Regions from separate parts of the Plantactinospora sp. WMMC1484 genome, predicted to be linked through region 1. Evidence: riboswitches for the same ligand, from Rfam matches in the RefSeq annotation. Region 1 holds a riboswitch; the other holds the start of a gene.

Region 1 (4,275 bases):
CAAGCTCTCCGGCGACGAGTTCCTCGCCCGGCTCCAGGCGGGCAACCGGGTCAGCCCGGAGTACGTGCCCCGGTTGGCCGAGCATCAGGAGTTGGGCGGCAACACCCTCTACGCGACGATCGCGCTCGGCGTGCTGACCCTGTTGCTGGTCCTCTTCGTCCGCCCCCGCGCCGCCGCGGCCCCACCGACCGGCAGCACAGGCACGGACGGCAGCACAGGCACGGACGGTGGGACCGGCGGCGGTGTCGGCGGGGGCGGCGGAACCGGGACGGCCGTCCGGGCGCCGCGTACCAACTCCCCGGCCCTGACCCTGGTGCTCGGGGTGCTCTCGCTGGCAGCGGCCGGAGTCGCGCTCTACTACGTCTACCGCACCGGGGACTCGGGCGCCCAGGCGGTGTGGCAGGGCCAGTGACGCACCGCCCGGGGCCCTCAACCGTTGACCGCCTCCGCGATCCGCAGGGCGACCTGGGCGGGCATGAGGTGCGTGGTATCGACGACCTCGGCCTCGGCGTGCAGCCACGTGCGGGCCGCCTCGGCGTAGGGCCCGAGGTACCTGAGCCGGAACGGGGAGGGCACGGCATGCTCCCCCTCGATACGCGCGCGCAGGGTGTCCTGGTCGGCGTGCAGGACGAAATGCCGTACCGGGATGGCGTGCTGGGCGAAACCACTGCTGATCTCTCGCCAGTACCGCTCGACCAGGACAGTCATGGGCATCACCAGAATGCCGCCCGTGTAGTCGAGTACTCGGCGGGCGGTCTCGACGACCAGTGGCCGCCACGGCGGCCAGTGCTGGAAGTTGTCCGTCTCGGGTAGCCCCGGCGTGATGTCCATGAGAGTCTCGCCGATTTTCTCGGCGTCGAACACCCGCGAATCCGGGATCAGTGGCCGCACGAGCGCACTGGTCGTCGTCTTACCCGCGCCGTGGGTGCCGTTGAGCCACACGATCATGGAATCAGACGTTACATGTGGTGCGTCTGCGGCCACGGAAACCTGCAGAGCGGACATCCAACGTCCCGCAGAGCGTCACCGGAAGGCCGTGACAGCCGGCGTCCGACGACGCCGGCCCGCCCCACGTCCGGTCGGCACGGGTCGTCCGGGGGTGGGGCGGGCCGGCGTGTCATCGGCCACCGGCGCCAGAGCGGCGCGCAGGCCCGTGCCGGCGGGAACGGATCAGGACGAGTAGCCCCGGGTGGCCGCCCAGTTCGCCAGGTCGATGGTGCTCAGCCAGTAGGTGCTGTCCGCACCCGGGATGGCCGGGTCGGCGATCTTCACCGTACGGCCGTCGTCGCGGTAGCCGACCACGGTCAGGTAGTGCCCGCCGGGGTAGCTGTGCCAGCCGCCGTCGAGGTCGGTGACGGAGCCGGCGATGTTGACCACCACGGCGTACCCGCTGGTGACGGCGTGCACCACGTCGGCCTGGAGCCGGTCCATCTGGGCCGGGGTGGCCGCGCCGCCGGGGATGGCGGTGGTGCGGTAGAAGTCCGTCCCGATCAGGTCGTTCAACACCCGGGTGGTGTCCTCGGCCGAGTTCGTGCCGCTCGTCGTGGTGCCGAGAGCGCCGGCGACCGCGTCCTGGCTCGGCCGCTTGTCGCGGACGGTCAGCGCGATCCGGGTGGCGGCCGGGCCGCAGTACCAGCCGTTGATCTGGGCCTGGAACTCGTAGTCCAGCAGCTTCGACTCCGGCGGTGCCGGCGGCTCGGTCGTCTTGGCCGGGGCCGCCTTGGCCGCCTTGACGGCCGGGCTGGTCTGCTCAGGGCTCGCCGGGGTCGCCGGTGCGGTCGTCTCCGCCGCGGCCGACTCCGGTGCCGTGGTCCCCGGCGCGGTGGTCCCCGGCGCGGTGGTGTCGGCGGTGCCGGGCTCGCCGGTGCTGCCCGGTGCACCGGGCGCCGGGGAGCCGACTTCGGCGACGGCCACGGTCGAGGGCTCAGGCACCTCCGCCGAGCCGGTCGACGCCAGAACGCCACCGGTGGACGCGGCGGCGGCGAGCACCGCCGCCGAGGCGAGCGCCAGCCGGTTGCGCCGACCGGAGAGGGCGGTCCTGAACCGCCCGTAAATTGCGTGCTTCAACGTTGTCCTCCAGGGGAATGCACGTCACCATCGCCGGGGGCGAAAAATGACGCGACGTTTTCGTCCGCTGGTGGGAATGCGACGCGAAATTGCGCTCAGAACGCGCAGGAGAGGTCCGTCGATCGAATCGACGACGCGAGCGGCGATGTGCCGCCCGGCGGAGAGCGCCGCTGTCGGCGTACCGGTGGAATCAGCGCCGCCGCGACCTGCCGTCGCCGACCCGCGGGTCTTTCCGGACGTGCCGGCCATCCGGCCGGCGACCCCGGCGTGCCCGCGTCGACGACGTCCGCGTCACAGCCCTCGAGCGGTCCGCTATCGGGCCAGGGTCGGGTACCTGTCGAGGGCTGCCCGGTGCCGGCCGGGGGCCGGGCGGACCGGAGCGGTCGCGGTGACCGGAGGCCGGACCGCGACGCGGCGAGCTGGGACGCGGCGAGCTGCCTGGGGGGATGGGCCGGAGCCCGGGTGGTGCGGCACGAACACGTACTCCTTCCGACACCGCCTACCGGGTTAGCTGACGGATTCGGGCGGGAAGGCCGCCCTACCGCGGGCCAGAGGCTCGCGGATTCACCCCGAATAACTGTGGGTCCCCGGCTCGTTACCGAACGACTCGGCGGGTCTGTTCCGGTGTCACCGGCGTGGCGACCAAGGGGCCGGACCAGACTCGCCGACATTACTGGCCGCCTTCTGCCGTTGCCAACCCTTCTGAACAGCGAAAACAGTGCCCGACACCGCGAATCGGACGGCCTGGGACCGGTTGCTGGACCACCGAACGGGGTCGAGATAAACCAGCATGATCATGTACGCGTACGGTATGACGGAAATGACCGGCTTGGTCGGGTGGTTCCAGAATGGGACGACAACGCGCAGGAGGCCCCTTTCGATGACAACGGTGCACGAAGCAACCTACGACCTGCTCCGTTCCCTCGGTCTGACCACCCTCTTCGGCAACCCCGGCTCCACCGAGGAGCCATTCCTGAAGAACTTTCCGGCTGACTTCGCGTACGTCCTGGCGCTCCAGGAGGCGTCGGCGGTCGCGATGGCGGACGGCTATGCCCAGTCCAGCGGTCGGCCGGTACACGTGAACCTGCACACCGCCCCGGGCACCGGAAACGGGATGGGCAGCCTGGTGACCGCCTGGCACAACAAGACCCCGATGATCGTGACGGCAGGACAGCAGACCCGGACGATGAATCTGTTCGAGCCGATGCTGACAAATGTGCGGCCGACACAACTTCCCGAGCCGTACGTCAAATGGAGTCACGAACCATTACGCGCCCAGGACATCCCTGAGGCTTTCATGCGGGCGCACGCCACCGCCGTACAACCGCCGGCCGGACCGGTGTATCTCTCGCTACCCCTGGACGACTGGGACGAACCCGCCAACGGCACCCCGGAGGTGCGCCGGGTGAGCACCCGGGTCGCACCCGACCCTGCGGTGCTGGCCCGGTTCGCCGAGATCCTGGCCGGCAGCCGGCAGCCGATGTTGGTGATCGGCTCCGGGGTGGACCGGGCCGGCGGCTGGGCCGAGGCGGTCGCCCTCGCCGACCGGAGCCGGGCGCCGGTCTGGCAGCCCCCGTTCGCCGACCGGGTCGGCTTCCCACAGGACCACCCGCAGTTCCAGGGGTTGCTGCCGCCGGCAATCGGGCCGCTGGCCGAGAAACTGGTCGGCCACGACACCGTGCTGGTGATCGGTGCCCCGGTCTTCCGCTACTACCCCTACGTGCCCGGCCGGCGCGGATACCTGCCGGAGGGCACCCGGCTGTTGCACATCACCGACGACCCGGCCGAGGCGGCCCGCGCACCGGTCGGGGAGAGCCTGGTCGGCGACGTTACACTGGCCTGCGCCGCCCTCACCGAGCTGCTGCCCGCAGCCGACCGGCCGATGCCGCCGACCCGGCCCGCCGCGCCGGACGGGGCGGCCGGGGCGCCCGGCACCCCGCTGAAGCCCGAGACCCTCTTCGGGGCGCTGGCCGCCGAGTGGCCGGCGGACGGGATCGTGGTGCCCGAGACCCCCTCCAACCTGAGCGCGCTGCACCGGCAGCTCACCATCGTCCGGCCCGGGTCGTACTTCAAGATGGCCAGCGGGGGCCTCGGCTTCGCGCTGCCGGCGGCGGTCGGCATCGCCCTCGCCCAGCGGGACACCCGGCGGCACCGGCCGGTGGTCGCGGTGATCGGGGACGGCTCGTTCCAGTACTCACCGCAGGCGCT
Region 2 (4,275 bases), 3.4 Mb from region 1:
GGCGGGAGACATCCGGTCGGGGCACGCGGCGTGGAAGATCCCGTCGTACGGCTGGTCGCCGACGCGCGGACGGTCCGCTCGGGAAGGGATCGGGACGGAAGAGATTCGCGGGGAAAGCGCTTTCCTTCCGTCAAGTTAGCGCTCTCATATGTGCCTGTCAATGCCTTGGCCGCAAGCGATCCCGCTCCCGGCCCTCGGGTTCCCGACGCTCAGCCCGGCCCTCGGACTGCTTCTGGGTTTCAGGTGGTCGAGGTGCTCGTCTCCGGCGAGTCGAGCGCCGCCCGCAGCAGGGTCAGGGTCGTCTCGTCGAAGGCGATCAACCTGATCCGCTCCACCTGCGACCGCGTGGAGCACAGCGTCCCGACCGCGATCCGCGCCGCCTGGTCGGCGGGAAAGCCGTAGACCCCGGTGGCGATGGCCGGAAAGGCGATGCTGCGGACGCCCAACTCGTCGGCGACCGCGAGGCAGCGGCGGTAGCAGGAGGCGAGCACGTCGGCCTCACCGTACCCGCCACCCTGCCAGATCGGGCCGACGGTGTGGATGACGTGCCGGACGGGTGGGTCGAGGTCGAAGGCCGGCGTAGCCATCGCCTCGCCCGGCGGGCAGGGGGCGATCGCCCCGCCCGCCTCGGCCAGCCGGGGCCCGGCGGCACGGTGGATCGCACCGTCCACACCACCGCCGCCCAGCAGCGACTCGTTGGCTGCGGTGACGACCGCGTCCACCTGCTCCCGGGTGATGTCACCCCGGACGACGTCGATGACGGCCATCCGCCGATCATGCCAGCCGAGCCGCGTCCCCGTCCCCGACACCAGGCCGGCCCGCAAAGCCGATCGCCCCGCCACCCGAGTACCGGGTGGCGGGGCGATCGATCAAAGGTCGGGTGTGGCGCTCGGCTACAGCATCGACACGTGCACGTGGTCGGTGTGGTCGCTCGGGCCGCTGTACGATCTCCAGCCCTCGCCCGGGAACCAGATCTCCCTGTACCAGATCACGTAGAGGATCCCGAGCCGGTCCGAGTTGCGGATCAGGAACGCGGCGAGGTCGTTGCCGTACCTCATCTGGTCGTCGTTGGCGGCCCGACTGAACCCGGAGTTGCGCAACGACCAGTCGCACGCCCGTCCCTTGGGGTGCTCGAAGGGCCCACCCGGACGGAAGCAGCCGACGAATCTCTTGAAGCCGGCGCGACGTACCTCGTTGTACATGTGCAGGGTCCGGGCGGTGATGCAGCCGCCGGTGGTGGGATCGTCCTTGTTGCACGGCAGCGACGGGAAGCCGTCATCCATCCCCGGCCCGGGTCGGGCGACCGGGGAGGTGGCCGACACCAGCCCCTTGTCCGGACGCGACCTGCCGCCCACCAGGGAGAGTGCCTTCTGCGCGTCCGTCTGCTGCTTCTTGATGACCTTTTCCTGGGCGGCCTGCTTGGCGACCTCGTCGTCGATGGCCTTCTTGGCCGCGCCGACCTGCTCACGCGCCTCGTTGAGCGACCGGAGCTTGCTGTTGTTGAACAGGTTCAGCTCGTTGAGCGCCGACATCCGCTCGATGAACGAGTCGGTCTCGCCGGCGCTGCCGTTGCCCAACAGCATCGAGATCGCGCTGAGCTTCCCGCTGCGGTAGGACGCGGCCGCGATCTCGCTCGCCTCCGGTGCGAGTGCCGCCAGCCTGGCCTCTGCCTGCCGCAACTGCGTGCCGAGCTGGGCCTGCCGCTTCTTGGACTTGGTGAGCTCGGCCTTCGCCTCCGCGAGTCGCTTGCCGGCGCTGGCGAGCACGTCACCGAGGAGCGGCGAGTCCGCCTCCTCCTGCGGGGCCGGCTTCGGCGCCGCAGACGCCTCCGACGGGACCACGACCAGTGCTGCGGCGGTGAGCAGTGCCAGGGCAGTCGCCAGCCTTCGGCGTAGGGGTGCCCTCACATGTATCCCTTCCGTCGGCCGCCGACCGGGTTAGCTGACGGGTTCGGGATGGAAGTGGTCCCTACCGCTCTCGCGGATTCACCCCAGGGGTGCGTGGGTCCCCGGCTCGCCGTGTGGCGATTAGGCGGCGATCAGCGCCGGCACCACGCGGTATCCGGCGGCTCTGAACGGCAGACAGCATACCCGGTTTCACTTCCGGAATGGCAAGACCGGATTTCCGGTAATAGCGTTGCCAGACAACAACTATCAGTAATCGTGGCGCCTCGAGGGCATCGAAGGGCGTGCTTCGACCGCAGTTATCGACAATCCGCTGTCGGCTATTTACCAACCGCGTAACCTGCGGGGGTACGGATAGCCGTCCAGGTTGGCCGGTGGTGATTGCCCGGCTACCGCCGGCGCCAGGGCGCTGTGCCGAAGAGCACACCGGCGGCCGCACCCGCCGACAGCACCCCGGCGGTCAGCGCCCTCCGGTGCCGGGACAGCCACAGTTGCGGGCTACGCCCCCGCGACCGCGTGTCGAACGAGCCGTGCGCACCCTGGTCCGCCCCGCCGCCGTCGTCGACCGGGTGCCAGAGGTTGACCGGGCGGTTCCGGTCGGTCGGCTGGTCCGTCTGCTGGCTCGAGTAGCCGGTCCGGGCCAGGTAGCGGTCGAGCAGCCCGGGTACGAACCGGTTGCCGAGGATGGTGCCGACGGTCGAGGCGCCGACCCAGTACTCCCGCCGCGCCGGATGGTCGGCGGCGTACACGATCGCCCTGGCCGCGACCTCGGGCTGGTAGATCGGTGGCACCGGCTGGGCGCGGTTGCGCAGCCGGGACAGCACCCAGTCGAACTGCGGGGTGTTCACCGCCGGCAGGTGCACCATGGTGACCCGCACCGGGCTCCGGTCGTGCAGCAACTCGCAGCGCAACGACTCGGTGAAGCCGACGATGGCGTGCTTCGCCCCGCAGTACGCCGACTGGAGCGGGATCGACCGGTAGGCCAGCGCCGAACCGACCTGGACGATGGTGCCCGTGCCGCGGGGGAGCATCCGGTCGAGTGCCACCCGGGTGCCGTAGACGTAGCCGAGATAGCAGACCTCGGTCACCCGGCGGAACTCCTCCGGGCCGATCTTCTCGAACGGCGCGAAGACCGAGGTGAAGGCGTCATTGACCCAGAGGTCGATCGGACCGAGTTCGCTGGTCGCCCGGTCCGCCGCCGCCTCCACCTGGGAGTGGTCCGCCACGTCCGTCTCGATCGGCAGCGCGACGCCGCCGTTGGCGCGCACGTCCTCGGCCACACCGTGCAGGCCGGTCTCGCCACGGGCCAGCAGGGCCAGCCGCATCCCCCGGCGGGCCAGCAACCGGGCCGTCGCCCGGCCCACCCCGGCACTCGCTCCGGTGACCACCGCCACCCGTGCCGCAGGTCGCCCGCGCATCCGTCTCCTCCGTCCTCCGGCCCTCGGCGGCCGGATCTCGCCGGTGTCGACGGCGCCGGCTACCCAGGCCCGGGCTCCGACAAACCTCGGCCGACGACCTGCGGCACCAGACTCGGACAGCGGATCGGCGGAACTCGGACAGCGGATCGGCGGACGAGCGGGGCCACCCGTCCGGGTGAGGATGAACGCCGGGCGCCCGGGTAACCGCAGCCGCGATGGTGTGGCGGGTGGAGGAACGAGTGCGTGCCAGCACGGTACCGGCGACGACCGTCGGTGCCGCGCTGGCCGCCCAGGTCGTGCCGGCGGTGACGGTGCTGCCCGGCGTACGGTTGCGGTTCTTTCCCCGGCTGAGCGGGCGCGGCTCCCCCGGCCACGTCGCGCTCACCTTCGACGACGGCCCCGACCCGGTCTCCACCCCACTCTTCGTCGAGGCCCTGGCCGCGCACCGGATCCGCGCGACGTTCTTCCTGCTCGGCTCCATGTTGGCCCGCGCGCCGGAACTCGGCCTGGATCTCGCCGCCGCCGGGCACGAGGTGGCGGTGCACGGCTGGGGGCACCGGAACCTCCTGCTGCGCGGCCCGCGCGCCACCTACCGCGACCTGGCGCGGACCCACGAGCTGATCGGCGCGGTGACCGGCCGGGTTCCCCGGTTCTTCCGCCCGCCGTACGGGGTGCTCAGCGCCGCCGCGCTGATCGCCGCCCGCCGGCTGGATCTGACCCCGGTGCTCTGGACCTGCTGGGGAAGGGACTGGACCCGGTCGGCGACCTGCGCCTCGGTGCTCGACACCCTGCTGGACGGGCTGGGCGGAGGCGGCACGGTGTTGCTGCACGACTCCGACTGCACCTCGGCGCCCGGTGCCTGGCGGGCCAGTCTCGCCGCGCTGCCGTACCTGCTCGACGAGTGCCTGCACCAGGGTTGGCAGGTCGGCCCGCTCGGCGAACACGGCCGGCCC

What was found. A riboswitch is a leader RNA that binds a small molecule or an ion and turns the genes downstream of it on or off. The one in region 1 is predicted to bind cyclic di-AMP.
Region 2: it holds a riboswitch for cyclic di-AMP, as region 1 does, so the genes downstream of both, ACN28C_RS12260 (coiled-coil domain-containing protein) here and ACN28C_RS26735 (C39 family peptidase) in region 1, are expected to answer to the same signal.

Annotation. Positions count from the first base shown of each region.
Region 1 covers NZ_CP186055.1:6,196,119-6,200,393, forward strand. Annotated here, with positions in the region: gene ACN28C_RS26725 (hypothetical protein) at 1-412, shown strand, start outside; gene ACN28C_RS26730 (ATP-binding protein) at 430-1,005, opposite strand; gene ACN28C_RS26735 (C39 family peptidase) at 1,171-2,067, opposite strand; cyclic di-AMP (ydaO/yuaA leader) riboswitch at 2,549-2,690, opposite strand; gene mdlC (benzoylformate decarboxylase) at 2,948-4,275, shown strand, end outside.
Region 2 covers NZ_CP186055.1:2,759,518-2,763,792, reverse strand. Annotated here, with positions in the region: gene ACN28C_RS12265 (O-acetyl-ADP-ribose deacetylase) at 240-767, opposite strand; gene ACN28C_RS12260 (coiled-coil domain-containing protein) at 894-1,907, opposite strand; cyclic di-AMP (ydaO/yuaA leader) riboswitch at 1,911-2,044, opposite strand; gene ACN28C_RS12255 (SDR family oxidoreductase) at 2,294-3,322, opposite strand; gene ACN28C_RS12250 (polysaccharide deacetylase family protein) at 3,562-4,275, shown strand, end outside.